2 regions of the Bradyrhizobium cosmicum genome follow, and region 1 is predicted to be linked to the other one. Evidence: riboswitches for the same ligand, from Rfam matches in the RefSeq annotation. Region 1 holds a riboswitch; the other holds the start of a gene.

The links. Region 1 has a riboswitch for glycine ahead of FNV92_RS13355 (D-amino acid dehydrogenase). Riboswitches for the same ligand answer to the same signal wherever they lie in the genome.
Region 2: another riboswitch for glycine. It lies ahead of gcvT (glycine cleavage system aminomethyltransferase GcvT); the one in region 1 lies ahead of FNV92_RS13355 (D-amino acid dehydrogenase).

Annotation. Positions count from the first base shown of each region.
Region 1 is NZ_CP041656.2:2,819,899-2,835,688, forward strand. It holds gene FNV92_RS13325 (amidase) at 1-683, opposite strand, end outside; gene FNV92_RS13330 (M20 aminoacylase family protein) at 686-1,849, opposite strand; gene FNV92_RS13335 (M81 family metallopeptidase) at 1,864-3,369, opposite strand; gene FNV92_RS13340 (ABC transporter ATP-binding protein) at 3,606-5,255, opposite strand; gene FNV92_RS13345 (ABC transporter permease) at 5,270-6,157, opposite strand; gene FNV92_RS13350 (ABC transporter permease) at 6,175-7,116, opposite strand; gene FNV92_RS13355 (D-amino acid dehydrogenase) at 7,299-8,600, opposite strand; glycine riboswitch at 8,669-8,781, opposite strand; glycine riboswitch at 8,785-8,889, opposite strand; gene FNV92_RS13360 (M20/M25/M40 family metallo-hydrolase) at 8,985-10,115, opposite strand; gene FNV92_RS13365 (ABC transporter substrate-binding protein) at 10,384-11,994, shown strand; gene FNV92_RS13370 (ABC transporter substrate-binding protein) at 12,138-13,745, shown strand; gene FNV92_RS13375 (glycosyltransferase family 39 protein) at 13,984-15,579, shown strand; gene FNV92_RS13380 (multidrug effflux MFS transporter) at 15,784-15,790, opposite strand, start outside.
Region 2 is NZ_CP041656.2:2,661,425-2,677,214, reverse strand. It holds gene FNV92_RS12595 (TrmJ/YjtD family RNA methyltransferase) at 1-788, opposite strand, end outside; gene FNV92_RS12590 (NADP-dependent isocitrate dehydrogenase) at 1,136-2,350, shown strand; gene FNV92_RS12585 (DUF3455 domain-containing protein) at 2,449-2,949, shown strand; gene FNV92_RS12580 (DUF3303 domain-containing protein) at 2,955-3,239, shown strand; gene FNV92_RS12575 (cyclic nucleotide-gated ion channel) at 3,243-4,475, opposite strand; gene alaS (alanine--tRNA ligase) at 4,482-7,163, opposite strand; glycine riboswitch at 7,398-7,486, shown strand; gene gcvT (glycine cleavage system aminomethyltransferase GcvT) at 7,632-8,780, shown strand; gene gcvH (glycine cleavage system protein GcvH) at 8,791-9,159, shown strand; gene gcvP (aminomethyl-transferring glycine dehydrogenase) at 9,363-12,230, shown strand; gene FNV92_RS12550 (hypothetical protein) at 12,458-13,432, opposite strand; gene FNV92_RS12545 (hypothetical protein) at 13,489-14,532, opposite strand; gene FNV92_RS12540 (hypothetical protein) at 14,499-15,479, opposite strand; gene recA (recombinase RecA) at 15,586-15,790, opposite strand, start outside.

The DNA of each region.
Region 1 (15,790 bases):
TCGTCGACGGTGCGGGTCATGGGACCGGCGACGCGGCCGACATAGGTGGGGTCGATCGGCACGCGGCCAAAGCTCGGCTTCAGGCCGACGAGGCCGCACCAGCCCGCGGGCAGGCGGACCGAGCCGCCGATATCGGTGCCGAGATGCAGCGGACCGTAGCCGGCCGCCGCGGCAGCGCCGGCACCCGCGCTGGAGCCGCCGGGATTCTTGGAGAGGTCCCAGGGATTGCGCGCCAGCGCATGGAAGCTGGAGAGCCCCGAGGACAGCATGCCGTAATCGGGCATGGTGGTCTTGGCGAAGATGATGGAGCCTGCCTCGCGCAGGCGCGCGGCGGGCGGGGCATCCTTCTCGGCCGGCACCAGCTTGACGCTCGCGGCGCCCAACGGCACCGGCACGCCCTTGGTCGCGATGTTGTCCTTCACAGTCACAGGCACGCCGTCGAGCGCGCCCGAGGGCTCGCCCCCGGACCAGCGCGCGGTCGAGGCCTTTGCGGCCTCACGCGCGCGGTCGGGATCGAACGCATAGAGCGCCTTCAGATGCGGTTCCCACGCGGCGACGTGCGCGAGCACGTCCTCCAGCACCTCGCTCGGCGAGAACTGCTTGGCCCGATAGCCCGCGATCAGATCGACCGCGGACAGATCGTGCAGCGAAGTGACCGCCTCTTCGACGCGCTTTTTCTGCATTGCTAGCCCACCGGCATGCGCGTTTCGATGATGCGGGCGAACATGCTGGCGCCGATCGGCAGGATCTTGTCGTCGAGCACGAAGCCCGGATTGTGCACCGGCACCGAGCCGTCATGGCCGACCCAGAAATAGGCGCCGGGAATGGTCTGCAGCATGTCGGCGAAATCCTCGCTGCCCATCTTCGGCTGGGTGCGGGTGATCACGTTGGCGGGGTCGACGATCGTGCGCGCGACTTCCTCGACCACCTTGGACTGCTCGACCTGGTTGACCAGCACGTCGAAGGTGTCGCGGATGTCGACGTCGATCACGCACTGATAGGCGCTGGCAATGCCGGCGCTGATCGTGCGAATGCGCTCGGCGATCAGGGTGCGGACTTCTTTCGAGAAAGTGCGGATGGTGCCGCAAAGATGCGCGTCGCCAGGGATGACGTTGTAGGCGGATCCGGCGTGAATCTGCGTGATCGAGATGACGGCGGCCTGCAGCGGCTCGACGTTGCGGCTGACGATGGTCTGGATCGCCTGTGCCAGCGTGGTCGCGATGATCACCGCGTCCTTGGAGCGTTCCGGCATCGCGCCATGCGCGCCGTAGCCGGTGATGCGGAGGTCGAAGAAGTCGGCGCTGGCCATCGCGGGGCCGGGCAGGATCGCGATCTCGCCGTGGTTGAGGTCGGGCGCGTTGTGCAGGCCGTAGAGCTCGTCGCACGGAAACTTCTCGAACAGCCCGTCCTTGATCATCGCGCGGGCGCCGCCAAGGCCTTCCTCGGCCGGCTGGAAGATCAGGTGCACGGTGCCGTCGAAGTTCCTGGTCTCGGCGAGGTAGCGCGCGGTGCCGAGCAGCATGGTGGTGTGGCCGTCATGGCCGCAGCCGTGGAAGCGGCCGGGGATCTTCGAACTCCATTTCAGATTGGTGTTCTCTTCCATCGGCAGCGCGTCCATGTCGGCACGCAGGCCGATGCGCTTGCTCCCAGTGCCCTTGCCCTTGATGACGCCGATCACGCCGGTGCCGCCGAGACCGCGATGCACTTCGATGCCCCAGCTCGTCAGCTTGTCGGCGACGATGCCGGAGGTGCGTACTTCCTCGAAGCCGATCTCGGGATGCGCATGAAGGTCGCGCCTGATAGCAGTGAGTTCGTCGGCATAGCCGTCGATACGCTCGAGTGTGGGCATGTGTTCCTGTCCGGTTAGCGTGAAGGGGGATTGAAAACGGGGCCGTTCGGCTTGATGCGGATGCCCGGACGCAGGCGCGTCCAGGGCAGCGAAGCGGTGTCGGCCGGCATCGCGCCGGGCGCGGCGCAGATCATCAGCTTTTCCGCGATCGGCTCGAAATCGGCGCGGAAGTGCACCGAGCTCTTGTTGACGAGAATCTTCTCTTCGGTCGGCTCGATGCCGACGTAGCGATACATCGCCTGGTCGGCGAGCTGCGCCTTGTGGGAGGAGACGACAACGCGGACGTCGCCGATGCGCAAGCACGCCGACGGGCCCATCTCCATCTCGCGGCCGCCATAATAGGGGCCCGCCGCGATGAAGCGGCCGTCGGAGAGTTTTTCGACGACGAAGGTCTCGCGATAGGGCTCGTCACCGGGAATGCCGGACTTGCCGCCGAGCGACAGCGTCACGGTGGCGCCGACGCCGGCCGCATGGGCGGCTTGGGCCGATTCCGGATCGTAGATCGCGCCGGTCGCGGCGCTGGCCTTGTTGCGGACCAGCGCGCGCAGCATGCCGGTGGTGTCGGAATCGCCGCCGGCGCCGGGATTGTCCTGGGTATCGGCGATGATGATCGGCTTGCTGGCGTTCTTCGAGAGTTCCATGGCATGACGCACGCCGTCATCCGGCGACCAGATCTTGCCGTCGAAATCGTCCTCGTGGCTCTCGATCAGCTTCACGACGGCATCGGCCGCGCGGTCGGCATCTTCCTGCGTCTTGCCATAGGCGAACACGCTCGGGCCGCAGTCGCGGAAATCGGCGGCGGGGAAGCCCGGCGCGAACGAGAGCGTCGGAACCGCATCGCCCTCGAGCGCGGCCAGCTGTTCGTAGATGCCCTTGGTGGGAAAATCGTTGGTGCATTGCCAGCTGATCGCGATCAGGAATGGCAATTGGCGGAACGACTTTGCGAAACGCTGTTTCGTGTTCAGGAGCAGCGCGAGGTGCTTCGCCGAGGCGCGGCCGGTCTCGGCCATGTCGACATGGGGATAGGTGCGGTAGGCGATCAGCGCGTCCGCATGTTCCATCATCTCTGGCGTGACGTTGGCGTGCAGGTCGAGGCTGGCGACCAGCGGAACATCCTTGCCGATGACGCGGCGCACGCGCGCCAGGATCTCGCCTTCGCCGTCGTCGAGGTGCTCCGTCACCATGGCGCCGTGCAGGTCGAGATAGACCGCATCCAGCGGGCCGGCGGCCGCGATGCCGTCGACCATCACCTTGACGATGCGCTCGAACGCATCCTCGGTGACATGCGCGGACGGGCTCGCCCCACAGGCGATGGTCGGAACCAGTTCCCAGCCGCTGGCTTCGGCGCTGTCGACGAAGCCGGCGAGGCCGACATTGATGCGCCGCATCACCTTCAGCACGTCGGGCCCTTCAGTCATCGCCGGCCAGCCGCCGCCGTGCTGGAAGTCCGCGAATGTCGCCTTCGTCGGAGCGAAGGTGTTGGTCTCGTGCAGGAAGCCGCCGACGGCGATACGTGTCATCAATTCCAGTCCAGTGAGCAAAGAGGGGGGGACGTTAGCCTTGGCCTTGCGGAGAGAGCAAGGCGGGACGCACTCGCGCCGCGCATAGGGTCAAGACGTTTTGGGAATGCTGCTCTGCCGTCATTCCGGGGCGCGCCACTTGGCGCGAGCCCGGAATCCATCGTGCGGCAAACTCGGTGGCTCGATGGATTCCGGGCTCATCGCTTCGCGATGCCCTGGAATGACGGCGGGAAGAGCTAAGCCGTCGCCGCCATACCTTCCGACACCGGCCGGAAGTTCGCGAAATCCCAGCCGCGGCCCGGTGCAGCTTCCAGCAAGGCCTTTGTATAGTCCTCTTTCGGATGCGTCAGCACCTCGGCGGCGGGGCCCTGTTCGACGACGCGGCCATGCTGCATCACCACGACCTCGTCGCAGATCTGGGCTGCGACGCGCAGATCGTGGGTGATGAACAGGATCGCAATGCCGAGCCGATTCTGGATTTCGTCGAGCAGTTCCAGCACCTGCGCCTGCACCGAGACGTCGAGTGCGGAGACTGCTTCGTCGGCGACCAGCACGTCCGGATCGAGCGCGAGCGCCCGCGCGATGGCGATGCGCTGGCGCTGGCCGCCGGAGAACTGGTGCGGATAGCGCGTCACGGCGTCCGCGGGCAGGCCGACCAGCTCGAGCAGCTCACGGGCGCGCTTCATCGCATCGGCATGCGAGGTGCCGTAATTGATCGGGCCTTCGGCGATGCTCTCGCCGACGGTGACGCGCGGGTTGAGCGAGCGATAGGGATCCTGGAAGACGATCTGGATCTTCTTGCGGTGCGGCTGGAGCAGGCGACGCGAGATGTCGGAGATCTCGCGGCCGGCGAGGCGCACGCCGCCGGAGGTCGGGTCGATCAGGCGGACGATGCAGCGCGCCACCGTCGACTTGCCCGAGCCGCTTTCGCCGACGATGCCGAGCGTGCGGCCCTTGCGCAGCGTCAGCGTGACCTTGTCGGCGGCGACTACTTCGCGGCCTTTGCCGAAGAAGGAGCGTTCCTTGTAGACCTTGCTGAGGTCGTTGGCCTCCAGCACCACCGGCTCGCGGCTGTCCTCGCGCGGGGCGCGCGGCACCAGGCTCGGCACCGCCGACAGCAGGTTGCGGGTGTATTCCATGGTCGGGTTGCGCAGCACGGTCTCGAGCGGACCGGTTTCCACCAGCCGGCCCTGCCGCATCACCGCGACGCGGTCGGCGATCTCGGCGACGACGCCCATGTCGTGGGTGATGAACAGCACAGCCGTGCCGTGATCGCGCTGAAGGTCGCGGATCAGGGTCAGGATCTGCTTCTGCGTGGTGACGTCGAGCGCGGTGGTCGGCTCGTCCGCGATCAGCAGCTTCGGCTCCAGCACCAATGCCATCGCGATCATGATGCGCTGGCGCTGGCCGCCGGAGAGGCGGTGCGGATAGGAGGCGAAGATGCGCTCGACCTGGGGCAGGCGGACCTGCTCCATCATGTCCAGGATGCGCTTCTTGCGCGCCTTCGCGTCGAGATTGGTATGGGCGCGCAGGACTTCGTCGATCTGGCGGCCGACCGGCACCACTGGATTGAGCGCGGTCATCGGCTCCTGGAAGATCATCGCCATCTGCGTCGCGCGCAGCTGCCGCAGGCGGCGGTCGGTCGCGGTGAGAATCTCCTCACCGACCAGCTTGACGCTGCCGCCGGTCGGAACCAGCGTGCCTTTCGGCAGCAGGCCCATCGTGGTCAGCGAGGTCACCGACTTGCCCGATCCGCTTTCGCCGACGAGGCACAGCGTCTCGCCCTTGTGCACCTGGATCGAGATGCCGTCGATGATCTTTGGCCCGCCCGGTTTCTTGCCGACGGAGACGACGAGGTTGTTGATGTCGAGAACTGGGTTGGTCATCACTTTGTCGCTCATCACTTCCCCTCCCGCTGCTTCATGCGGGGGTCGAGGGCGTCGCGTGCGGCGTCGCCAATCAGATTGATGCTGAGGATGGCGATCGAGAGCAGCAGGCCCGGCCAGAAGATCAGCGTCGGCTTGAGCTGAAAATACTGGCGGCCTTCGGCCATGATGTTGCCCCAGGTCGGCGTCTCCGGCGAGATGCCGGCACCGAGGAAGGAGAGGATAGCCTCGGTGAGAATCGCCGAGGCACAGACGTAGCTGCCCTGCACGATCAGCGGTGCGATCGTGTTCGGCATCAGATGTCGCCACATGATCTTCGGGAGCGACGAGCCGACCGATATCGCGGCTTCGACATAGGGCTCCTCGCGCGCCGACAAGACGACCGAGCGAACCAGACGTGCCACGCGCGGGATTTCCGGGATGGTGATGGCAACCATCACGGTCCAGATGCTGGCGCCGGACAGCGACACCACGGCGATCGCGAGCAGGATGCTCGGCATCGCCATCAGGCCGTCCATGACGCGCATCAGGACGGAATCGACCAGCTTGAAGAAGCCGGAGACGAGGCCGATCGCAAGGCCGATGACGATCGCCAGGATCGCCGAGCCGATGCCGATCAGCAGCGAGATGCGCCCGCCATAGATGACACGTGAGAGCAGGTCGCGGCCAAAGGCGTCGGTGCCGAGCAGGAACTGCGCCGAGGAGGGCTTCAGCCGCTGCGACGGCGCAAGCTGGATCGGATCATGCGGCGCGATCAGCGGCGCGAGGATCGAGACCAGTACGATCAGCACAAGGCAGACCGTGGCCGCCGCGATGATCGGCGTCGAGGTGAGGAATCCGAAGCGCGGCCGCAACGGCGCCGTGATCGGAATGGAAGACTGGGGAAGGCTATCGACCGACATGTGTTGTTACCCTTGCCTCAGTACCGGATCCGGGGATCGAGCAGCGTGTAGGCGACGTCGATCAGCAGATTGACGACGACGTAGATCAGCGAGGTCAGCAGGATCATCGCCTGGATCACCGGATAGTCGCGCGCCAGCACCGCGTCCACCGTGAGGCGGCCGATGCCGGGGATATTGAACACGCTCTCGGTGACGACGACGCCGGAGATCAGCAGCGCAAAGCCGGTGCCGATCACGGTGATCACGGGCACAGCTGCGTTGCGTAGCGCATGTCGCATCATCACTGCGACCTCGTTGATACCCTTGGCGCGCGCCGTTCGGACGTAATCCTCGCCGAGCACGTCGAGCATGGCCGCGCGCGTCATGCGCGCGATCAACGCGACGTAAATGAAGGACAGCGCGCAGGTCGGCAGGATGATGCGCTCGAAGAAGGGTCCGAAGCCGTTGAAGATGCTGCGGAAGCCCTGCACCGGCACCCAGCGCAGGTCGATCGCGAACACCTGGATCAGGAGATAGCCGACCACGAACACGGGCACCGAGAAGCCGAGCACGGAGAGACCCATCACGAAGCGGTCGATCCAGGTGCCATGCTTCCATGCCGCGATCACGCCCAGGGGGACGGCGACAATGACCGCGAGGACGATGGTCGAGAGCGCGATCGAGATCGACGGCTCGACGCGCTGGCTGATCATCTTGATGACCGGCAAGTTGGAGATCAGCGACGTTCCGAGGTCGCCGTGCAGCAGCTTGTTCACCCAGGTGATGAACTGCACGATCAACGGCTCGTTGAGGCCGAGGGAGTCGCGGATGCGCTCCAGCCGTTCAGGTGTCGCGTTGTCACCGGCGAGAATTGCGGCGGGGTCGCCCGGGGTCAACCGCAGCAGCAGAAACACGAACAGCGCGACGACACCCATCACGGGGACCGCCGCCAGAACGCGGCGAATGAGATAACCTAGCATGCACCTATCTCCGGCTGCGGAACGTGTGGCGCCTTGGGGCGCCCGTGGAATCTGTCGTGTTTATCATGCGCGCCTGTCATTCGGGCTGGGAAAGCCGGCCGGAGATGCCGACTTCGCGGGGCAAATTGTGTGCCAAGGGCAGGGCGGTATCAAGGGCCCGCCCTGCGCCCCATCGGAACCACTCAGGATGCATGACGCAGCTCGGTCTCAACCTTGAGTGAGGGGACGGTCGGCGGAGCGTTGAGCCCGCGCCAGCCGTCGATGGTCCCGGCAATCATCTGCGCGGTCGCGGCCGACAGGGTCCAGCCGAGATGGCCGTGGCCGGTGTTGAAGAACACGCCCGGTATCCGCCCTGCGCGCACCACCGGCATCATGTTCGGCATCATCGGCCGTAGCCCTGCCCACGGAACGACACGCGACGTCTCGACGTCGGGGAAGTTGCTGCGCACCCAGTCGACCAGCGGCTGCACGCGGTCGGCGCGAATGTCGCGGTTGAAGTCGTTGAATTCGGCGGTGCCGGCGACGCGGAAGCGATCGGCACCGAGCCGGCTGGTGACGATCTTGGCGGCTTCGTCGAGCAGGCTGACGGTCGGCGTCGCGTTGCGGCTCGCGGCGGTGTCGAGCTGCACGGTGATCGAGTAGCCCTTCACCGGATAGACGTTGACGCGCTCGTCGAGCAGGGTGGCGAAGTGACGGCTCGCCACACCTGCGCAAACCACGACGCCGTCCACCTTCAGCATGCCGCGCGCGGATGCGGCCGCATCGCTTGCGGACAGATCGGCCCAGCCGATGACAAAGCCGGCGCCGGCGCGAGCGATCGAATCGATGTTGGCCTCGTGAATGAAGGCGGCGCCGCGTCGCTTGCAGGCCTCGGCCAGCCCGCGGGTAAACTTGTGGATATCGCCGGTCGCATCCGACGGGGTGTAGAAGCCGCCGTAATAGTCCTTGCGCAGCGTCGGCTCGATGGCGCGGATTTCCTCCGGTGTCACCGGACGGCGGTCGAGGCCACCTTCCTGCAGCAGCGCGTTGACGCGCAGGCCGGATTCAAAGCCTTTCTTGTCGTGATAGATGTGGAGGATGCCGCGGCGTTCGAGATCGAAGTCGATGCCTTCGCGTGCCGCGATCTCGAACAGATGCTTGCGGGCTTCGATCGCAAGCCGCGTGGTCTCTATTGTGTTGGCGCGGTAGTTGCCGATGTTGGCGACGAACTCGCTCATCCAGGAATATTTGTGCCAGTTCGGCCGCGGGTTCATCAGCAATGGCGCGTCGCGCCGGAACATCCAGCGCAGGCCTTTGAGGATGGTCGCGGTGCTATTCCAGACCTCGGCGTTGCTGGCGGAGAGCTGCCCGCCGTTGGCGAAGGAGGTCTCCATCGCGGCGTAACGGTGCTTGTCGAGCACCGTCACCTTGTAGCCGCGTTCAAGCAGGGCATAGGCGGTCGTTACGCCGGTGATACCGGCGCCGATGATGGCGATATGGGTCATGGCAGGTTCGGGGCTCCCGTGAGTTAGAGTCGGCTAACCGCCGGCCGTAAAGCCGTTGGCGGCGCCCCATCTGTCACGGTTACCTGAGAGCTTGACCCGGCGCAGACCCCGTAAGGTCAGCTCCGGACTATCCCCTTCGGTGGACGTCACGACTTTCAGATCGTGCCGTCTCTCTCCAGATCGTCCTGACGATACAGTCCTTTTGCCTGAGAGTTTCCGGGGCGGTTGCTCCGTCGGCGCCGCAAGGAAGGCTGGAAGCCTTCGTTGCGATCTCTCCCGCATCGTCGCGTGGACCATCGAGCAGTACGATGCGCCTCATTTTTAGACAAGGCCAAATTTCGACCGTGACTGCCAACGGATTGTGCAGTGCAAGATTGATTCAATTTACTCGAGCGTCGCCAGCAAACCCGCCATCAGCCGGCCGCGCTCGACCAGGCTGTCGACCTCGATGAACTCCTCGAGCGTGTGGCCATTGCCGCCGCGCACGCCGAGGCCGTCGAGCGTCGGGATGCCCATCGCACCGGTGAAATTGCCGTCGGAGCCGCCGCCGGAGCTCGCATGCGGCAACTCGGCGCCGAGCGATTTGGCGATGCTGCGTGCCTTTTCATACAGCGCCATCGTGCCTGCATCCGGCTCCCATACGGGCCGGGTGACGCCGCGAGTCACCTTGAAGGAGACGTCGTTGGCCGTGCCCGACAGGGCCAGCATGCGCTCGACGCCGCGGTCGAGATCGGCCTGGCGTTTGGCCATCGACAGCGCTTCGCCGGTGGCGGTCGTGGCAACGCAGTTCACCCATTGTCCGCCATGCACGACGCCAACCGAGAAGGTGCAATCCTCCGTCGTCATCGCGTCGATCGCGAGGATCTGCCGCGCCATCTCGCGGATCGCAGAGCGTCCCGCCGACAGCGTTGCGCCGGCGTGGCTCGGCCGGCCCGTCGCCTCGAGATTGAAGCGCGCGATGGCGTAACGCCCGGTGGTGACGCCGTTGTCGGCGCGGCCCGGCTCGGGCACCAGCACATATTTGTTGCGCGCAGCCTCCGCCTCGATGATGTCGCGCGTCGAGGGCGTGCCGACTTCCTCGTCTGGCGTGAACAGCACGGTGATTGGCAGCGGCGTGGTGAAGGAGGCGCGCGCCAGCTGCCGGATCGCTTCCAGCGAGAGGTAGTTGCCGCCCTTCATGTCGTAGATGCCGGGGCCGTAGCACTTGTTGCCCTCGCGCCGCCATTTCAGCTTCTCGATGGTACCGACCGGGTGGACGGTATCCATGTGACCGGCGATCAGGATGCCGGGCTCGCCTTGCTTCGGATGCGGGAAGCTCGCGCGGATGACACCGCCGAAGCCCTGGCGGCCGGCGATGCGTTCGATCGTCGCACCCATGATTGCCATATCCCGCGCTGCGATATCGAGCATGCGGTTAACGGCACCGGCGTCCCAGGTCGGGCTCTCGCAGTCGACCCAGGTACGCAGGCCTTCGAGCATGGCCTCGGAATCGAAGGGAAGATTGGCTGGATTCATCTTAATGTCTCTCAAGCTTCGAAAGATGGAACGCGCATTGCATTGCGCTGGGCAGGACGAGCGGGGAGTGTTGTAGAGCCAAACCGATCTTTGTGGAGCCCGTGCGCGCGCCGCTTGGGCTTGCAGCTAAACCGGATTGACGCGCTCAACACTGTCTGCAAGTCTCGAAAAGATAAAGGCATTGCATGAGGTTAGTTCGCCTACGGAACGAACCGAATGCTCAACCTATAACCTGCCTTTGAACAGTTTCACGTCAGGAGAGACTTTTATGCTGAGCTTGATGCGCCGGGGGCGTCGCGCGTTCGCCTCCACACTTGCGCTTTCGGTCGTCGCACTTTCGACCGCAATGGCCTCGCCGGTATTTGCGGCCGGCAAGACCATCACCGCGGTGATGCATTCGGATCTGCGTATCATCGATCCGATCTTCACCACCGCCTACATCACGCGTGACCATGGCTACATGGTCTACGACACGCTGATCTCGACCGACTCGAACTTCAAGATTCAGCCGCAGATGGCGGACTGGAAAATCTCCGACGACAAGCTGACCTACACCTTCACGCTGCGCGACGGCCTGAAGTGGCATGACGGCGCGCCGGTGACGGCCGAAGACTGCGTCGCCTCGCTCAAGCGCTGGGCCGCGGTCGACGGCATGGGCCAGCAGATGATGCAGTTCACCGCGAGCATCGAGGCGACCGACCCCAAGACCATCACGCTGAAGCTCAAGGAGCCCTACGGCCTGGTGTTGGATTCGATCGGCAAGCCGTCCTCGCGCGTTGCCTTCATGATGCCGAAGCGCCTCGCCGAGACCCCGCCGGACAAGCCGATTCCCGAGCAGATCGGCTCCGGCCCGTTCAAGTTCGTCCAGGGCGAATTCCAGCCGGGCGTCAAGGCGGTCTACGTCAAGAACACCGACTACGTGCCGCGCAAGGAGCCGGCGAGCTGGACCACAGGCGGCAAGGTCGTGAAAGTCGACCGCGTCGAATGGGTCACCATGCCGGATGCGCAGACCGCAGTGAACGCGCTGCAATCGGGTGACATCGACTTCCTCGAGAACCCGTCGTTCGATCTCGTTCCCGTTCTCGAAGGCAACAAAGACCTCAACGTCCAGGTGCTGAACAAGTTCGGCTTCCAGACGCTCGGCCGCATGAACTTCCTCTTTCCGCCGTTCGACAACGTCAAGGTTCGCCGGGCGGCGCTGATGGCGATCAACCAGAAGGACGTACTCGATGCGCTGATCGGCAATCCCAAATACTACAAGATCTGCGGTGCCTTCTTCATCTGCGATACGCCGTTCGCGACCGACGTCGGTTCCGAATCGCTGGTCAAGGGCAACGGCATGGCGGAAGCCAAGAAGCTGCTGGCTGAGTCCGGCTATGACGGCACACCGGTCGTGATCATGGCGCCCGGCGACGTGACCACCCTGAAGGCCCAGCCGATCGTCGCCGCGCAGGCGCTTCGCGAAGCGGGCTTCAAGGTCGATCTGCAGGCGACCGACTGGCAGACGGTGGTCAGCCGCCGCGCCAGCCAGAAGCCCCCCAAGGAGGGCGGCTGGAACATGTTCTTCACCAACTGGGTCAGCGCCGACGTCTCCAACCCGATCTCCAATCTCTCGATTGGCGGCCAGGGCAAGAAGGGCGGCTGGTTCGGCTGGGCGGAGAACGCCAAGATCGAGAAGCTCAAGGACGACTTCGTCCGCGCCGCCTCGCTCGAGGATCAGAAGAAGATCGCGACCGAGATCCAGAAGGAAGCCTACGACCAGGTGATCTACATCCCGCTCGGCCAGTATCAGGCGCCGAGCGCGTGGCGGAAGTCGCTCACCGGCGTGATTGACGGCCCGGCGACCCCGGTGTTCTGGAACATGGACAAGACCGAGTAAGGCGAGGGCGTCTCGGGCCTTCCGTCTCGACCATCACGCGGCGCCGCTGTCATCAGCGGCGCCGCTCGCCAAAGAACTTCCCAAAAGCTTCCCAAGAAAACTTCCCAAGAGAACTTCCCAAGAAATTTCTCAGGAGAACTTTAGTGTTCCAACTCATGCGGCACGGGCGTCGGGCGGTTTCCTCCACACTTGCGATCTCAGTCGTCGCGCTTTCGGCACTGGCCTCGCCGGTTCTTGCCGCGGGCAAGACCATTACCGCCGTGATGCATTCGGATCTGCGCGTCCTCGATCCGATCTTTACCAGCGCCTATATCTCCCGTGACCATGGCTACATGGTCTACGACACGCTGCTCGCGACGGATTCGAACTTCAAGGTCCAGCCGCAGATGGCGGACTGGAAGATCTCCGACGACAAGCTGACCTACACCTTTATGTTACGCGATGGCCTGAAATGGCATGACGGTACGCCCGTCACCGCGGAAGATTGCGTTGCTTCGCTGAAGCGCTGGGCCGCCGTCGATGGCATGGGACAGCAGATGATGCTGTTCACCGCGAGCCTCGAGGCGACCGATCCCAAAACCATCACGCTGAAGCTGAAGGAGCCGTACGCGCTCGTGCTGGACTCGATCGGCAAGCCGTCCTCGCGGGTCGCCTTCATGATGCCGAAGCGTCTTGCCGAGACGCCGGTGGACAAGCAGATCCCCGAGCAGATCGGCTCCGGTCCGTTCAAGTTCGTGCAGGGCGAATTCCAGCCCGGCGTAAAGTCGATCTACGTCAAGAACACCGACTACGTGCCGCGCAAGGAGCCGGCGAGCTGGACCGCCGGCGGCAAGGTGGTCAAGGTCGATCGCGTCGAATGGATCACCATGCCCGACACGCAGACGGCGTTGAACGCGCTGCAGTCGGGAGACGTCGATTTCATGGAGAATCTCGCCCTCGACATGTTGCCCACCATCGAAGCCGACAAGGGGCTCAAGGTCGACATCCTGAATAAGTTCGGCTTCCAGACCGGCGCGCGGATGAACTTCCTTCATCCGCCATTCGACAACGTCAAGGTCCGCCGCGCGGCATTCCTCGCGATGAAACAGAAGGACGTGCTGGACGCGCTGATCGGCAATCCCAAGTTCTACAAGACCTGCGCAGCGGCCTTCATCTGCGACACGCCGTTCGCGACGGACGTTGGCGGCGAAACCTTGGCGAAGGGCGGCGACATGGCCGCGGCCAGGAAGGCGCTCGCCGAATCCGGCTACGACGGGACACCCGTCGTGCTGATGGCGCCGGGCGATGTGCTGACGCTGAAGGCGCAGCCGATCGTGGTGGCCCAGCAACTGCGCGACGCCGGCTTCAAGGTCGATTTTCAGGCGACCGACTGGCAGACGGTCGTGAGCCGGCGCGCCAGCATGAAGCCCCCGAAGGAGGGCGGCTGGAACATGTTCATCACCAACTGGGTGAGCGCCGACGCGTCCAACCCGATCTCCAACGTTGCCGTCGGCGGGCAGGGCAAGACGGGCGGCTGGTTCGGCTGGGCGGAGGATGCCAAGGTCGAGCAGCTCAAGGACGCTTTCGTCCACGCGACGTCGCTCGACGATCAGAAGAAGATCGCGGCCGAGATCCAGAAGGAAGCCTACGACCAGGTGCTCTACATGCCGCTCGGTCAATTCCAGATCCCGAGCGCGTGGCGGAAGTCGATCAGCGGCGTGATCGACGGCCCGGCAACGCCGGTGTTCTGGAATATGGAGAAGTCGGAGTAGGAAAAGCCGACTATGCGAAAGGGTGCTTTCGCACCTTTCGTGCAAACGAGCGGCGCCGCTGTCATCAGCGGCGCCGTTTTCGTCTGTCAGCTTCGCGTCAGCTTGGGAGTGGGAGCTTTGAGTTCTTCCAGCTTCCACTTGTTGCTATTTGTTTCTGTTCTGAACTAGATGATTTGCTCATTCATCACTTTCCTTCCCCGATTTGATTCCCGTGCCGATCGATTTTGCATTTCAGGCGATGGCCGAAAGGTCCGATCGCGCGCCATCGCGATGGCGCAGGCCTTTCCTGCGCTGGCTCGAGGGCGTCGAGGCGGGCTGGGCCGTGCCGCTGCTTCTGGTCTGCTTCGTCGTGATCTGGACGCTGTATCTGGCCATCGCCTATGCCGGCGGCGGCCTGCATCCCGATACGCTCGAGGCCTGGACGCTGGGGCGGAATTTCGCGTGGGGCTATCACAAGCATCCGCCGCTGATGGGCTGGATTGCTGCAAGCTGGACCTTCGTCTTTCCGCTGAGCGACTGGTCGCTGCAATTGATGGCGATGACCAATGCCGGGCTCGCATTGTTCTGCGTCGACCTCGTCGCGCGGCAATTCGTGACCGGCCACAAGCGCATCCTGGTGCTGTTGCTGTTGATGCTGACGCCGGCCTATCAATTCCATGCGCAGCGCTTCAATGCCAATGCGGTGCTGCTCGCGATCTGGCCGCTCGCGACCTGGTGCTTTCTGCGCGCGTTCGAAACCCGCAAGGCGTCGTGGGCGGTCGCGGTGGGCTGCACGACGGCGCTGGCGATGGTCGGCAAGTATTATTCGATCTTCCTCGTCGCCAGTTTCGCGCTTGCCGCACTGGCGCATCCGGCGCGGCGCGCCTATTTCACCTCGGCTTCGCCCTGGATTTCGGTCGTCACCGGGCTTGCGGTGCTGTCGCCGCACATCTATTGGCTCGCGACGACGGGGGCTTCGACCTTCACCTATGCGATGAACCACGCCAACGGCGATGTCGCGAGCTCGCTTGGCGAGGTGAAGAACTTTCTGCTGGGGCTGGCGGCGGCGATGAGCGTGTCAGCCGCGCTGTGGGTGCTCATCGCAGGCACGCGCCTGAAACAGTTTCGGGCTGACTTCGCCGCCATGAGTCCGGGCCTGCGGCTCCTGTTCTACGTCGCGATCGGCACGATCGTGCTGCCGGTCGTGACGTCGCTGGGGATGGGCACGGACCTGCCGTCGCTGTGGGCGTTGCAGGGGCTGTTCCTGTTCGTCGTGTTGATCGTCTGCGGCACGCGCTATCCGATCGAGCGCTTCTACACGGTCAACGTCGCGGTGATCACGGCCGGCGTCGCGCTCGCCGCCGTCCTGGTCGCGGCACCGATCCACGCTGTCTATCGCAACACCCATGGTTATGAAGAGGGGCGGAATCTCTACGCCCAGGCCGCGAGCGGACTGACCCGCGAGTGGCACGAACTCACCGGCCAGCCGCTGACCGCCGTCAGCGGCGACGATGCGCTGGCTTTCGCAACGGCGTTCTACAGTCCGGATCATCCGCAATACGCGCGGCCCTTCGAATTTCAATACAGCTGGGGCCTGCCGCGCAAGACGACGCTGGACCGCGGCTGGGCCGCGCTGTGCTTCCGCGGCCAGGACTATTGCAACCGGTGGATGGAATGGGTGTCTGCACGCGCTGGACATTTCGTCCGGCACGAGTTCACCGTGCAGGCGAGGCTGTGGGGGCAGGCCGGTGGGACGCGGGATGTGATCGTGATGATGGTGCCGCCGCGCGCAAGAAGCACGACGCCCGAGAATGCAGCGGAAGATTTCAGCGCCAGCAGGCGCGCGACCGACTAGGCCTTGCACTCAGCAATGGCTGTCGCGCACACCCTCCAAGCCTTCGCTCGCGAAAGGCGCTGGGAACGCGGCATGCTTCGGCTGCGGGGGCGGACGTTTCGTTTCCGCCGGCTCCCGGGCGTGATGGTCTTCGCGGAGTTCCGGTTCCATGGCGGCGGCCTTTCGAATTGCTGCAGGACAACATCGAGGCCGCCGGCAAGTTCCTCAGGCG
Region 2 (15,790 bases), 160 kb from region 1:
CCGTCGAGCACGCCGCCCTTGGCCGGACCCTTGCGCCCCTCGGCAATCGCCATCACCACGCCGTGCAGGGTGTGCATGTCCTGCTTGGTCGGGTCCATGCGGGTGAAGATGTTGCGCAAATTCACCAGCATGGTGTCGCGCTTCTCGGCCGGGCGCAGGAACTCGACCTTGTCGAGCTCCCGGATCAGGTTCTCGAAGAAGGCCTGGATCTGGTGCTGCGAAGCGCGCTCGGAGCGCTCCGGCATGGCATGCGGCAGTTCGCCTGAGGTTGCCCGCTTGAACCATTCATAGCCGACCAGCAGCACCGCCTGGGCGAGGTTCAGCGAGGCAAAGCCCGGATTGACCGGAAAGGTGATGATGCGGTTGGAGAGCCCGACCTCCTCGTTAGTCAGGCCCCAGCGCTCGCGGCCGAACAGGATACCAGCCTTGCCTCCCGCCGCGACGTGGCCGGAGATTTCGGCGGCGGCGGCTTCCGGCCCGACCACCGGCTTGGCCTGGTCATGCGGGCGCGCGCTGGTCGCGAACAGCAGATCGAGATCGGCCACCGCCTCTTCGACCGTGCCAAACAATTCGACCTTTTCCAGAATATGGTCGGCGCCGGCCGCGGCGCGCTGGGCGGCGATGTTGGGCCAGCCGTCGCGCGGGTTGACGATGCGCAAGGCGCCGAGCGCAAAATTGCCCATGGCGCGCGCGGCCATGCCGATGTTTTCCCCGAGCTGCGGCTCGACCAGGATCACGATGGGACCGTCGAGGGAAAGGCCCGCCTTGCTCTTGTCAGTCCCCGACATCTCGTTTCGCTTTCACTGGGTTCTCAAGGCCTTGGCAGGGCGCTCTTCAGGAATTGATTCAAAGCCGGCCTTGGCCCCATCCTGGACCGACCGCCCGTTCGCCTGTCGTTTGCCTGTCCTGACGAAATTCTCAAGGGAAATAACGGGTTGGATTCGACTTTTGAATCTCGCTTGAAAGCTCAGCCCCGCCCTCGCGGCCGGGCCGTTACCCGCCCCCCATCTGAGGAAGCTGGATCGGCTAAAAGTGCATAATCACTTGGCTTTCGCCCGCCGCGCGGCGGTGCTAAGAGGCGGCGGATATTCAAATTGGCGCAGGTGGCGCCGTTCCCAAGAGGGCTTCCCCGATCATGGCAAAAATCAAGGTATCCAATCCCGTCGTCGAACTCGATGGCGACGAGATGACCCGGATCATCTGGCAGTACATCAAGGACAAGCTGATCAACCCGTTCCTTGACGTCGAGCTGCTCTATTTCGACCTGGGGATGGAGTACCGAGACCAGACCAACGATCAGGTCACCATCGACGCCGCCGAAGCCATCAAGAAGGTCGGCGTCGGCGTCAAGTGCGCCACCATCACTCCGGACGAGGCCCGGGTGAAGGAGTTCAACCTCAAGCAGATGTGGAAGTCGCCGAACGGCACCATCCGCAACATCCTCGGCGGCGTGATCTTCCGCGAGCCGATCATCTGCAAGAACGTGCCGCGCCTGGTTCCCGGCTGGACCAAGCCGATCATCATCGGCCGCCACGCCTATGGCGATCAGTACCGCGCCACCGACTTCAAATTCCCGGGCAAGGGCACCCTGTCGATGAAGTTCGTCGGCGAGGACGGCACCGTGATCGAGAAGGAAGTGTTCAAGGCCCCGGGCGCCGGCGTCGCCATGGAGATGTACAATCTCGACGACTCCATCATCGACTTCGCCCGCGCCTCGCTGAACTACGGCCTGCTGCGCAACTATCCGGTCTATCTGTCGACCAAGAACACCATCCTCAAGGTCTATGACGGCCGCTTCAAGGACATCTTCCAGGACATCTATGACCGCGAGTTCAAGAAGGAATTCGAGGCCAAGGGCCTGACCTACGAGCACCGCCTGATCGACGACATGGTGGCCTCGGCGCTGAAATGGTCCGGCGGCTATGTCTGGGCCTGCAAGAACTACGACGGTGACGTGCAGTCCGATACGGTCGCGCAGGGCTACGGCTCGCTCGGCCTGATGACCTCGGTGCTGCTGACCCCCGACGGCAAGACCGTCGAGGCCGAAGCCGCTCACGGCACCGTGACCCGCCACTACCGCGAGCACCAGAAGGGCAAGGAGACCTCGACCAACTCGATCGCGTCGATCTTCGCCTGGACCCGTGGCCTCGCCCACCGCGCCAAGCTCGACAACAATGTCGAGCTCGCCAAGTTCGCCAACACGCTGGAGAAGGTCTGCGTCGACACCGTCGAGGAAGGCTACATGACCAAGGACCTCGCGCTCCTGGTCGGCGCCGACCAGCGCTGGCTCTCGACCACCGGCTTCCTCGACAAGGTCGCGGATAACCTGGCAAAGGCGCTGGCGGCCTGACGGCCATCCGCAATTTCGCCCGACTGGGCCGGACATCATCACGGGCCGCGCGACAAGCGCGGCCCGTTTTCTTTTTTGGGAGCTTCGTGGAGACCACCATGTGGATCAAGCTTGCTGCCCCCACCCTGCTGCTCGCGGCTATGATCGGACCGGCGGCCGCCGCGGACCCGCTCCCTGACGCCATCGCAGCGCCGGACGAGTCCCTCGTGCTTAGCGTCCATGCCGAAGGCGCGCAGGTCTATGAGTGCAAGGCCGGCACCGACGGCAAGCTCGCCTGGGCCTTCCGTGAACCGATCGCGACGCTGCTGTCCGAAGGCAAGACCATCGGCCGACATTATGCGGGCCCGAATTGGGAGCTGGCCGACGGTAGCGCCGTGGTCGGCAAGGCCGTCGGCAACGCGCCGGGCGCCACCGCGGCCGACATCGCCTGGCTGAAGCTGGACGTCACCGCTCACCGCGGCAGCGGCGTCCTGACGCCCGTCACCACGGTCCAGCGCATCAACACCCACGGCGGCAAGCTCGACGGCGCCTGCGAGAAAGCCGGCGAGTTCAGGAGCGCGCCCTACTCCGCCGTCTACGTCTTCCTGAAGAAGGGCTGAGGCCTATGCTTTTCATGGTGATCGAACGCTTCAGGGATCGCGATCCCATTCCGGTCTACCGCCGCGTGCGCGACGAGGGCGTCAAGTTTCCGGACGGCCTCAAATATCTCGGCAGCTGGATCGAGCCAAATTTCGACCGCTGCTTCCAGCTGATGGAATGCGACGACGCCCGCCTGCTGCAGGAATGGGTTCTGAACTGCCAGGGCAAAGGCATGACCTTCGAGATCGTGCCTGTGGTGCCGAGCAAGGAGACGCGCGAGGTGGTCGCGCCGTTCCTCGACAGGCACTGACGGCTACTTGCCGCGGCGCCCGTCTTCCTGTTCGGCCTGTGCCAGTTCAGCCGGCGCAAGGTCGCCGGTGTCGGCGAGCCGCGCCTTGGCGGTGGTGTGGACGTGCTCGGCGAGCGTCGGCATGCGTTCGATCAGGGCGTGAAAATCGTGAGCATCCAGCACCAAGAGCCGCGTCTTGCGCGTCGCCGTCACGGTGCCGCTGCGCTTGGTCTTGTGCAGCAGCGCGATCTCGCCGAAGAAGGTGCCGTCGGCGAGCCGCACCTGCTGGCTCGGCAGCGCGATCTCGACCTCACCGGCGGTGATGAAGTACATCGACGAGGCGGCGTCGCCCCGCCGCACCAGGATCTCGTCCTGCTCGACGGTGCGCGCGCGGAGCAGCCGCATGATGTCGGCGATCTCCGCGGCCGACAGATGCGAGAACAGCGGCACCCGCGCCAGCATGCCCCAGGTCACGACGAAATCGCGCCGTTTCACCTCTTCGGCAAAGGCGGTCGAGATGATCGCGACCGGCAGCGCGATCATGGCGAAGCCGCTGACGATGGTGAAGACGGAGACGAATTTTCCGAGCGCCGTCACCGGCACGACGTCGCCATAGCCGACGGTGCCGAGCGTCACGATCGCCCACCACATCGCCTGCGGGATGGTGCCGAGCTTGTCCGGCTGCACGTCGCGCTCGATGGCGTAGAGCAGCGAGGCGAAGGTCAGCACCGCGCCGATCAGGATGACGATGCAGCCGATCAGCGCACGCCGCTCGGCGTGCACGGCGGCCAGCAGCGAGCGCATCGCCGGCGAGTATCGTATCAGCTTGAAGAACGGCAGCACGCCGAGGGCGGCCAGCGTCGCGTGCCGACCCGTCGCCAGCACGATCGCGGCGGGCAGGAACGCCAGCAGATCGATGATGCCGAGCGTCGAGAAGGCATAGCCGAGCCGGTCGGCGAGCGCCGAGGCCTTGCGTTGCGTGTGACCCGCCACCGTCCACAGCCGCGCGGCATATTCCAGCGCGAACACGATCACGGACAGGATCGTGATCCCCGAAAACAGCGCACCGAACTCCGCGTCGAGCTCCGGCACCGAGGCGAGGATCATCGCAGTCACGTTGAGCACGATGACGCCGATGATGAGCTGGATGAAGCGCGATCCGGCCGAATAGGCCAGCGGATCGTGCTCCAGCAATTCGTAGAGGCGATCCCTTAAGTTGGGATCGCGAAGCCCAATTCCTCGCGGAACGAGGCGCATGGCTGCCTAGGCGCCCGCTGCAATGGCTTTTTGGATCTCCGACAGGGCGTCGAGAGCCTTTGCTCCGTCAGGACCGCCCCCTTGCGCCATCTCGGCGCGGCCGCCGCCACCCTTTCCGCCGACGACCGGCACGCCGATCTTGACCAGGCTTGCGGCGTCGAAGCGGGCCGACAGATCCTTGGTCACGCCGACAACGAGGCTGGCCTTGCCGTCGGCCGTCGTATTCGCAACGGCGACGACACCCGACTTGATTTCGGCCTTGGCCTGGTCGACCAGCGACTTGAGCTCGTCGCTCGGCAATCCCGTGACGTGCAGCCTGTAGAACTTGACGTCACCGATCTCCACGACGTTGGACTGTCCGCCGTCGCCGGCGGACGCGCCGCCGCCCATCGCGAGCTTCTTGCGGGCGTCGGAGAGCTCGCGCTCGAGCTTCTTGCGCTCCTCCATCAGCGCGGTGATGCGCGCCGGGACGTCGTCGATCGAGGTGCGCAGTTCGTTGGCTGCCGTCTTCGCCAGCGCCATGGTCTCGTTGGCGTGCCTGCGTGCGTAATTGCCGGTCAGCGCCTCGATGCGGCGCACGCCGGAGGCCACCGCGCTCTCGCCGGTCAGCGTGATCAGGCCGATGTCGCCGGTGCGCCGCACATGGGTGCCGCCGCACAGTTCGACCGACCAGCCTAGCGCGTTGGCGCCGCGCTCGCGCGCGGTCCGGCCCATTGAGACGACCCGGACCTCGTCGCCGTATTTCTCGCCGAACAGTGCGCGGGCGCCCGCCTCACGCGCTTCATCGACGCCCATGACGCGGGTCGTGACCTCGTCGTTCTCCAGCACCACATCGTTGGCGATGTCCTCGACGCGGGCGAGCTCTTCCGCCGTGATGGGCTTGGGATGCACGAAGTCGAAGCGGAGACGGTCGGGTGCGACCATCGAGCCGCGCTGGGCGATGTGATCGCCGAGCACCTGGCGCAGCGCCTCGTGAATGAGATGCGTGGCCGAATGATGCGCGCGGATCGACGAGCGCCTGCCGTGATCGACCTCGAGCTGCAGCGCGGTGCCGAGCCTCAGTTCGCCGCTCTCCACGGTGCCGACATGGACGAAGAGATCGCCGAGCTTCTTCTGCGTGTCGGTGACGCGGAACCTGATGCCGCCCTCACCCGTCAGCACGCCGGTGTCGCCGACCTGGCCGCCGGATTCCGCGTAGAACGGCGTCTGGTTCAGCAGCAACGCACCAGGCTCGCCGGCCTTGAGGCTGGCAACTTCCTGGCCGTCCTTCACCAGCGCAGTCACCACGCCTTCGGCGCTCTCGGTCTCGTAGCCCAGGAATTCAGTGGCGCCGAGCTTCTCGCGCAGCGGGAACCAGATCGCCTCGGAAGCTGCCTCGCCCGAGCCCTTCCAGGACTCGCGCGCCTTGGCCTTCTGGCGCTCCATCGCGTCGGTGAACGAGGCCTGATCGACGCCGATGCCGCGCGATTTCAGCGCGTCCTGCGTCAGGTCGAGCGGGAAGCCATAGGTGTCGTACAGCGTGAAGGCGACGTCGCCGTCGAACATGTCGCCCTTCTTCAGGGACGCGCTCTTCTCGTCGAGGATGGCAAGGCCGCGGGTCAGCGTCTTGCGGAAGCGGGTCTCTTCCAGCCGCAGCGTTTCCTCGATCAAATTCTCCGCGCGCATCAGCTCGGGGTAGGCCTGGCCCATCTCGCGCACCAGCGCCCAGACCAGCCGGTGCATCAGCGGCTCTTTCGCGCCCAGCAGCTGCGCATGGCGCATCGCCCGGCGCATGATCCGGCGCAGCACATAGCCGCGGCCCTCGTTCGAGGGCAGCACGCCGTCGGAGACCAGGAAGGCCGAGGAGCGCAAATGGTCGGCGATGACGCGGAACGAGGCCATGGTCTGCTCATTCGGCCCGCTGCCGAGCGCGGACGACGTCGCGTCGATCAAATGACGGAACAAGTCGGTCTCGAACACGCTGTCGACGCCCTGCATGATGCTGGCCATGCGCTCGAGGCCCATGCCGGTGTCGATCGAGGGACGCGGCAGATCCACGCGCTCCTCCTTCGTCACCTGCTCATACTGCATGAACACGAGATTCCAGAACTCGAGGAAGCGGTCGCCGTCCTCTTCCGGCGAGCCCGGCGGTCCGCCCCAGATGTGATCGCCGCGGTCGATGAAGATCTCCGAGCACGGGCCGCACGGACCGGTGTCGCCCATCGCCCAGAAATTGTCCGAGGTCGGAATGCGGATGATGCGGTCGTCGGAGAAGCCCGCGATCTTCTTCCACAGATCAGCCGCCTCGTCGTCGGTGTGGTAGACGGTGACGAGCAGCTTGTCCTTCTTCAGTCCGTATTCCCTGGTGATCAGCGTCCAGGCGAGCTCGATCGCGCGTTCCTTGAAATAGTCGCCGAACGAGAAGTTGCCGAGCATCTCGAAGAAGGTGAGATGGCGCGCGGTATAGCCGACATTGTCGAGGTCGTTGTGCTTGCCGCCGGCGCGCACGCATTTCTGCGACGTGGTGGCGCGCTGATAGGGCCGCTTCTCGACGCCGGTGAAGACGTTCTTGAACTGCACCATGCCGGCATTGGTGAACATCAGTGTCGGATCGTTGCGCGGCACCAATGGCGAGGACGACACGATCTCGTGGCCGTTCTCGGCAAAGAAGTTCAGAAAGGTCGACCTGATCTCGTTGACGCCGCTCATGTTCATCCAATCGGGTGTGCTTGGACCCGCTGACTTGCCTTCCAAACCGCGAGTTTGGACTGATATCTGCGGGCCAGAGCGCTTTTAGACAAGGCCAGCTTCGCTGTCCAGAAACTGTGCAGACAGATCAGTGGGTTGCCGCCTCAGCGCAATCCCGTTGCAATCCCTTTGGAAAGGCGCAAAGCCTGCGTTGACAGGCTTGGCCGCCCTGTGGTCTGTACCCATCTGTATCGTACGGCCACGTCGGGAGAGACCGGCATTGGTGCCGGCGCCGAAGGAGCAACCGCCCCGGAAACTCTCAGGCAAAAGGACCGCGTGGCTTTGACGACATCTGGAAAGAGGCACTGGCGGGTTTAAGGCCCGGACAGCGTCCGCCGACGGGATAATACTCTCAGGCACAGCGACAGATGGGGCTTCGACTGGTGTCCACCGGGGAATCGTCCTCGGGGAACCGCCGAGGGCCCCGTAATGCTTGCGCGCGACGACCAAGACTCCCTGAAAAGAACGCCCCTTCACGGGCTGCATCTATCCCTCGGCGGCAAGATGGTGCCGTTCGCGGGCTATGACATGCCGGTGCAGTACCCCGCGGGCGTGCTCAAAGAGCACCTGCAGACCCGCTCTTCCGCCGGCCTGTTCGACGTCTCCCACATGGGCCAGATCGCGCTCCGGCCGAAATCGGGCAAGGTCGAGGACGCCGCCCGCGCGCTGGAGCGGCTGGTGCCGCAGGATATCGTCGCGATTGCACCGGGCCGGCAGCGCTACGCCCAGTTCACCAATGAGGGCGGCGGCATCCTCGACGATCTCATGGTCGCCAATTTCGGTGACCACCTGTTCCTGGTCGTCAACGCCGCCTGCAAGGACGCCGACGAAGCGCATCTGCGCGCGAATCTCTCCGGCGACTGCATCATCGATTCGCTTGAAGACCGCGCGCTGGTCGCGTTGCAGGGCCCGAAGGCGGAATCGGTGCTGGCGAAATTATGTGCAGAGGCGCCATCCATGAAGTTCATGGACGCCGGCCCGCACAAGGTCGCCGGCCTCGACTGTTTCGTCTCGCGCTCCGGCTACACCGGCGAGGACGGATTCGAGATTTCGGTCCCCGCCGCCGATGCCGAGCGGCTTGCAAAGACCCTGCTGGAAAACCCCGACGTGATGCCGATCGGCTTGGGTGCCCGCGACAGCCTGCGGCTGGAAGCCGGGCTCTGCCTCTACGGCCACGACATCGACACGGACACCACCCCGGTCGAGGCCGCGCTGGAATGGTCGGTGCAGAAGAGCCGACGCCGCGGCGGCGCGCGCGCCGGCGGATTTCCGGGTGCGGAAAAGATCCTCGCTCATTTCGACAACGGCGCATCCCGCCGCCGTGTCGGCCTGCTGGCCCAGGGCCGCGCGCCGGTGCGCGAAGGCGCGCTGCTGTTCGCGACCAGCGCAGGCGGCGAGCCGATTGGAAAAGTGACATCGGGCGGCTTCGGCCCGAGCCTGAATGCGCCGGTCGCGATGGGCTACGTGCCCACTGCATCGAGCGCGCTCGGCACGCAAATCTTCGCCGAGGTGCGCGGCCAGCGCCTGGCCCTCACAGTCGCCGCGATGCCCTTCGTGAAAAACACCTACAAACGCTGAGGATCCGAGAATGACCACGACGCTGTACACCTCCGACCATGAATGGCTCGCCATCGACGGCGATGTCGCCACCGTCGGCATCACCGACTACGCGCAGTCGCAGCTCGGCGACGTCGTGTTCGTCGAACTGCCCAAGGTCGGCCGCGCGCTGAAGAAGGCGGAAGCTGCCGCCGTGGTGGAATCGGTCAAGGCCGCCTCCGACGTTTACGCGCCTGTGACCGGCGAAGTGCTCGAGGTGAATGACGCCCTCACCGCCGAGCCGGCCCTGGTCAATTCCGATGCGCAAAGCAAGGCCTGGTTCTTCAAGATCAGGATTGCCGACAAGGGCGAGCTCGGCGGCCTCATGGATGAAGCGGCGTACAAGGCCCATACGGCGTGAGATGGCGATGCGGATGCCCGCGATCGTCATGGCCGGGCTTGTCCCGGCCATCCACGGCCTTCGTGCGGCACCAAGAACGTGGATGCCCGGGACAAGCCCGGGCATGACGAGCTTTTGGCACGGACGTGCCAAGGCAAAATGATCGGCTCATGCGATTGCAGGGCATGACGGCAACGACAGATGACCTAAAGCGAGGACCCATGATGACCGCGCACCGCAAATCCAACGGCGACACCGCCACCTCCTTCGTCCGCCGCCACATCGGCCCTTCCGCGCGCGATGTCACCGCGATGCTGGAAACCGTCGGCGCCAAGACCGTCGACGCGTTGATGTCGGAGACGCTGCCGGCCTCGATCCGGCAGGCCGCCCCGCTCGATCTCGGCAAACCACTCAGCGAGACCGAGGCGATCGCGCACATGGGCGACCTCGCAAGAGAGAACCAGGTCTTCACCTCGCTGATCGGCCAAGGCTATTCCGGCACGATCTTGCCCACGGTGATCCAGCGCAACATCCTGGAAAATCCGGCCTGGTACACGGCCTACACGCCCTACCAGCCCGAGATCAGCCAGGGCCGGCTGGAGGCGCTGCTCAACTTCCAGAGCATGATCTGCGACCTCACCGGGCTCGACGTCGCCAATGCCTCGCTGCTGGACGAAGCCACCGCCGCCGCCGAAGCCATGGCGCTCGCCGAGCGCCACTCGCAGGTGAAAGCAAAAGCCTTCTTCGTCGACAAGGACGTGCATCCGCAGACGCTGGCCGTGATGCGCACCCGCGCGGAGCCGCTGGGCTGGACCCTGATCGTCGGCGATCCCCTCGCCGATCTCGACAAGGCCGACGTGCTCGGCGCGCTGCTGCAATATCCTGGAAGCTCGGGCGCGTTGCGCGACCTCCGGCCCGCGATCGCCGCGCTGAAGGCCAAGGGCGCACTCGCGATCGTCGCGGCCGATCTGCTGGCGCTGACGCTGCTCGCCTCGCCCGGCGAGCTCGGGGCCGACATCGCCATCGGCTCGGCGCAGCGCTTCGGCGTGCCGATGGGCTACGGCGGACCGCACGCGGCCTATATGGCGGTGCGTGATGCGCTGAAGCGCTCGCTGCCCGGCCGCATCGTCGGCCTCTCCGTGGACTCCCGCGGCGCGCCCGCCTATCGCCTCGCGCTGCAGACCCGCGAGCAGCACATCCGCCGCGAGAAGGCGACCTCCAACATCTGCACCGCGCAGGTGCTGCTCGCCGTGATCGCCTCGATGTATGCGGTCTATCACGGCCCCGAGGGCCTGACGCAGATCGCGCGCAATGTACATCGCCGTACCGCCGTGCTCGCCGCCGGCCTGCGCAAGCTCGGCTTTAAACCTGACAGCGAATCCTTCTTCGACACGATCAGCGTGGACGCCGGGGCAAAGCGCGCCGAGATCGTCGCGCGCGCCGCCGCCGAAAAGATCAATCTCGGCGTCGGTGAGACGCACTTGCGGATCGCGCTCGACGAGGCCACCACGCCCGCGACGGTCGAGGCGGTCTGGCGCGCCTTCGGCGGCACGCTTTCCTATGCCGAGATCGACGCGACCACGCGCGAGGTGCTGCCGGAGGCGCTGAAGCGCACCACCGCCTTCCTCACCCATCCGGTATTCCACGCGCATCGCTCGGAGACCGAGATGCTGCGCTACATGCGCAAGCTCAGTGATCGCGACCTCGCGCTCGACCGCGCCATGATCCCGCTCGGCTCTTGCACCATGAAGCTGAACGCGACCACCGAGATGATGCCGCTGACCTGGCCGGAATTCGGCAGCCTGCATCCGTTCGTCCCGCGCGAGCAAGCCAAGGGTTATCACGCGCTGTTCGCGCGGCTGGAAAAATGGCTGTGCGACATCACCGGTTATGACGCGATCTCGCTGCAGCCGAACTCCGGCGCGCAGGGCGAATATGCCGGCCTGCTTGCGATCCGCGGCTATCACGCCGCGCGTGGAGAGACTCACCGCAAGATCTGCCTGATCCCCTCCTCCGCCCACGGTACCAACCCGGCCTCGGCCGCGATGGCCGGCATGGACGTGGTGGTGGTCGCCTGCGAGAAGAACGGCGACGTCGACGTCAACGATCTCCGCGCCAAGGCGGAGCAACACTCGGCGAATCTGGCCGCGGTCATGATCACCTATCCCTCGACGCATGGCGTGTTCGAGGAGCACATCCGCGAGATCTGCGACATCGTCCACGGCCATGGCGGCCAGGTATATCTCGACGGCGCCAACCTGAATGCGCAGGTCGGCCTCAGCAGGCCCGGCGATTACGGCGCCGATGTCAGCCATCTCAACCTGCACAAGACCTTCTGCATCCCGCATGGCGGCGGCGGCCCCGGCATGGGCCCGATCGGCGTCAAGGCCCATCTTGCGCCCTTCCTGCCCGGCCACCCCTCAACGCAGGCGGACGCGCCGGTCGGTCCGGTCTCGGCCGCGCCGTTCGGCTCGGCGTCGATCCTGACCATCTCGTACATCTACATCCTGATGATGGGCGGCGACGGCCTGAAGCGCGCCACCGAAATCGCGATCCTCAACGCCAACTACATCGCAGCGCGCCTCGATCCGCACTTCCCGGTGCTCTACAAGAACGAGAAGGGCCGCGTCGCGCATGAGTGCATCGTCGATCCCCGTCCGCTGAAGGCGACGAGCGGCGTCACCGTCGACGACATCGCAAAACGCCTGATCGACTACGGCTTCCATGCGCCGACCATGAGCTTCCCGGTGCCGGGCACGCTGATGATCGAGCCGACCGAATCGGAATCCAGGGCGGAGCTGGACCGGTTCTGCGACGCCATGATCGCGATCCGCAAGGAGATCGCCGAGGTCGAGGCCGGCCGCTTCAAGATCGAAGCCTCGCCCTTGCGCCACGCCCCGCACACCGTGCACGACATCGCGGACGACGACTGGAGCCGCGCCTACACCCGCAGCGAAGGCTGCTTCCCCGCAGGCACCTCGCGCACCGACAAATACTGGAGCCCCGTGGGGCGCGTCGACAACGTCTATGGCGATCGCAATCTCGTGTGCTCGTGCCCGCCGGTCGGCGATTACGCGGAAGCCGCGGAGTAAAGGCTTCGTCGTTTCGTAGGGTGGGCAAAGCGAAGCGTGCCCACCACCTTCGTGCGCGTTGAAATATGGTGGGCACGGCGCTTGCGCGCCTTTGCCCACCCAACCGCTGTCACGCCGTCCGTTCTCACTCTGAGGGCCCGCCACAGGCGGGCGTCTCGAAGGATGGCCGCAAGCGAGCTTCCGCCACGTTTCGCCATATTCACTCGCGTAGCGGAGCAAGGGACAGTCTATGGCGCAATCAACGACCGGGTTTTGCGATCCCAACGCCAGAGCCGTTCGTTGGTCAGTTCGGTCCCGCCCCACCAGCGCTTGATTGGGTTGTGGCGCCACATATCGTCTTCCCGGGCGACAAGGGAACGTCCGAGATCAGTGAGCGTGACATTCCACGCGCTTCTGCCGAAGTAGCGATCCTCATTGTCGAACGCCGGATCGCCCAACAGAACGGGCGGTGCCGGATGCTCCGCCAGTTCGATCAAGGCATCTTGCGCGTCGCGTCCGTCGAACACATCGCGATACCACCTCGCTTCGGAGATGTATTCGGGGTCGGTGTGCCCTTCATTCACACAGCCAAGCATGTCCATTTCGGTGGCACCCAGACCCGTCACGCTGTCCGGAAGCTCTTCAAGAAGCGCGATCAACGCCGATCGAAGTCTCGGGAAGATCATCAGATCCGTCATCAATAGATCGAAACAGGATTTTGGCGTTTCAGCCCGATAGGCGCGCCAGGCGCGGCTTGCCGCCACCAGATGACTGTCGACGACCTTGAAGACCGGCAACTTCCATTTTGCGACGGACTCGGCGGCATAGTCCACAACACGGTCATCCGTGTGCACAAGGCTCAGCTTCGTCGTGATCTCCTTGTAGGGGCGAAGCAGGTCTAGCAGCCAGACGAGCGCGAACTGGTCACTCGGTTGGGGATCGACCCACACGTCGATCGAGTCGAATTTTTCGCACAGTTCGAACAAACCTATATCGCGCGTCCCGAAACCGTGCAGCCAGTCTCGACGAACATCATCAAGCCAGTGATCGCCCTGATTGCAGTGCTTTTCCGACCGCCGCTCCAGCCCCATCAAAAGCTGTTCGGCGGAAGGCAGCTTGCCGAACACGAAACGCGTGCAGAAGCCGAGCGCGATGTCCGCCAATCTGGTCTGCCGAAGCGTGGCTGCCGCAAGATGGTTGGTGGTCAGGATCAGATGCGACACGATCGCCTCTTAAAACTGGTACGCAATACAGGAACCTTTTCAGTCGTAAGCACGCATTAGGCAGGCGCGACCAGTGAGTGGCCTTGGCCGTCCCAGCGCCACAGCCGATCGTTGGTCAGGTGGGTGCCGCCCCACCAGCGGTCGATCGGGTTGTGACGGCCGAAATCCTCTGAGCCCGCCAGCACAGCCTTTCCAAAATCGGTGAGCGACAAGTGGGACTGCTTGTATCGGGCGTGACGAGAAGCATCGTTATGCATGTCGAGCGAGAATGGCCCCTCATCCAGCCCCGCGACGGCCGGCACTGGACATCGCGCGAGCCCATCCAGCAGCGCGCCGACTTCCCAGTAATCAAAAACGCGGCGCGCGTCGGGTGTGTCATGGCGAGGGAAGACGTTGAAGGGTTGTACGTTGCCGGGGGCTACCAACTCAAGCAACCGCGTCTCCGTGGCTCCGAGACCGGTGGTGACGTCCGGCAGCTCTTCCAGGAGATCCAGCAAGCATCGACCAAGCTGCGGCAGCATACTCAAATCGTCATTGAGGAGTTCGCTCACCGCCCGAGGCGTTGGCGCGCGATAGGCTCGCCGCGCGCGACTGGCCAGTTCGAGGTGATCCTGCGTCAACTTGACAGCTTGCTGGTCGAGCTCAGTAAGCCGCTGCGGATCGATATCGCCAACGGTGATGTCGAGACGACGCATCACCAACTCGGAAACCGCCACGCCTTCACTGCGACAATGGTCGAGCAGCCAGAGCAGGATCAATTGCGCATTTGGATCAGGCCCCATCCACAACTCGACAGTGTCACAGTCCGAGAATAGCTCGATGAGTCCGTGATCCTTCACCCCCGGTTCTTGGAGGTGCCATCGCGGCGTATCGTCCAGCCAATGAAGGCCGTGTGGCTGTGTCGTACGTGGGGCGAAGAATGTTTCAAGTTCTGCGCCGGATGGCAGCGGGCCCCACACAAGCCGCCGCTCGATCGCGAGCACGAGATCGCCGAGACCGGCTTGTTCAAGGGCGCCGGCAGCGGAGGAGTCTGTTGTCAGAACAAGCCGCGTCATCGCCGCACGCTTCAAGGCTTCGTCAAAACAGAGCCCCAGCGCCACAGCCGATCGTTGGTCAGGTGGGTGCCGCCCCACCAGCGATCGATCGAATTGTGGCCGCTGAAATCCTCCTGATGGGCCAGGACCGCTTTGCCGAACTCGGTCAACGACAACTCGCTGCGAAGGTAAGCGGCGTGGCGATCCCTGAAATTTTCCTGGGCTATTGCACGCAGTGCGTCGTCCAGCCCTGCCACCGCGGGCCTCGGACCGTGTGCCAATCCTTGAAGCAACCATCCTAACTCAAATTCCTGAAACACAAATGTGCGCCGGAGCGAGCGCAAGTGGAACAGGGCATTCGTGAGCTTAAATCCTCTTGCAATAAGCTCCAGAAACCGCATCTCGGTTGCACCAAGCCCGGTCGAAGGAGATGGGAGCTCTGCCAATAGCGCGAACAACCCCGGCCCCAACATTGGCAATGCACTGAGATCTTCGCGAAGGAGATTGGCGCATGGCTCAGGTGTCGGCGCGCAATAGGCCCGCCATGCGCTCTTCGCAGTCGCGAGTTCGCTGGCCGTGACCGCCACCACGGGAACGCGCGACGGCCCGAACTTCTTGTCCCTCAGTTCGAACAGATCGTCCGCCAACAGGCGCAATCGGAGCTTTTGCAGCAGTTCAGGCCGAGAATCCAGATAGTCGAGCAACCAAATCAGCTGCAATTGGTCGTCCGGGCTCGGTTCAAACCATAGTTCAATCTCGTCATAGCGTTTGCAAAAATCGGCAAAAGGCAAATTTCTGAGATCCTTGAAGGCGTCAGGCCAGACGTTCGCCCAATCCGACCAATGATCGCCCGGCTTGAGCGTCCCTGACTGCGCTCCGAAATAAGCTGCGAAATATTCCGGCGAAGGCAGCGGCCCCCACACGAAACGGAAAGCGAAGAAGACTGCAATCTCGGCCAGCCCCGATTTGGCGAGATCACTTCCGAACGAACTGGTCAAGATCAGACGCTTCATCGCACCACCTGATCACTCCAACGAAAAACGAAACGGGCCCCGAAGACGTCGGCAACTCAACGTCCTCAGCGCCCGCTCCTCGCGAAAAACTCTTCGCGTTAAGGGTTTACTCGTCCGCCGGCTCCTCGCCGTCGGCATCACGCTCGGGAGTGCCGGCGAGAATCTGCTCGGCGATCAGGCCGGAGTTCTGGCGGATCGCGGTCTCGATCTTGGCGGTCATGTCGGGGTTGGCCTTCAGGAACGCTTTCGAGTTCTCGCGGCCCTGGCCGAGGCGCTGGCTGTCATAGGAGAACCAGGCGCCGGATTTCTCG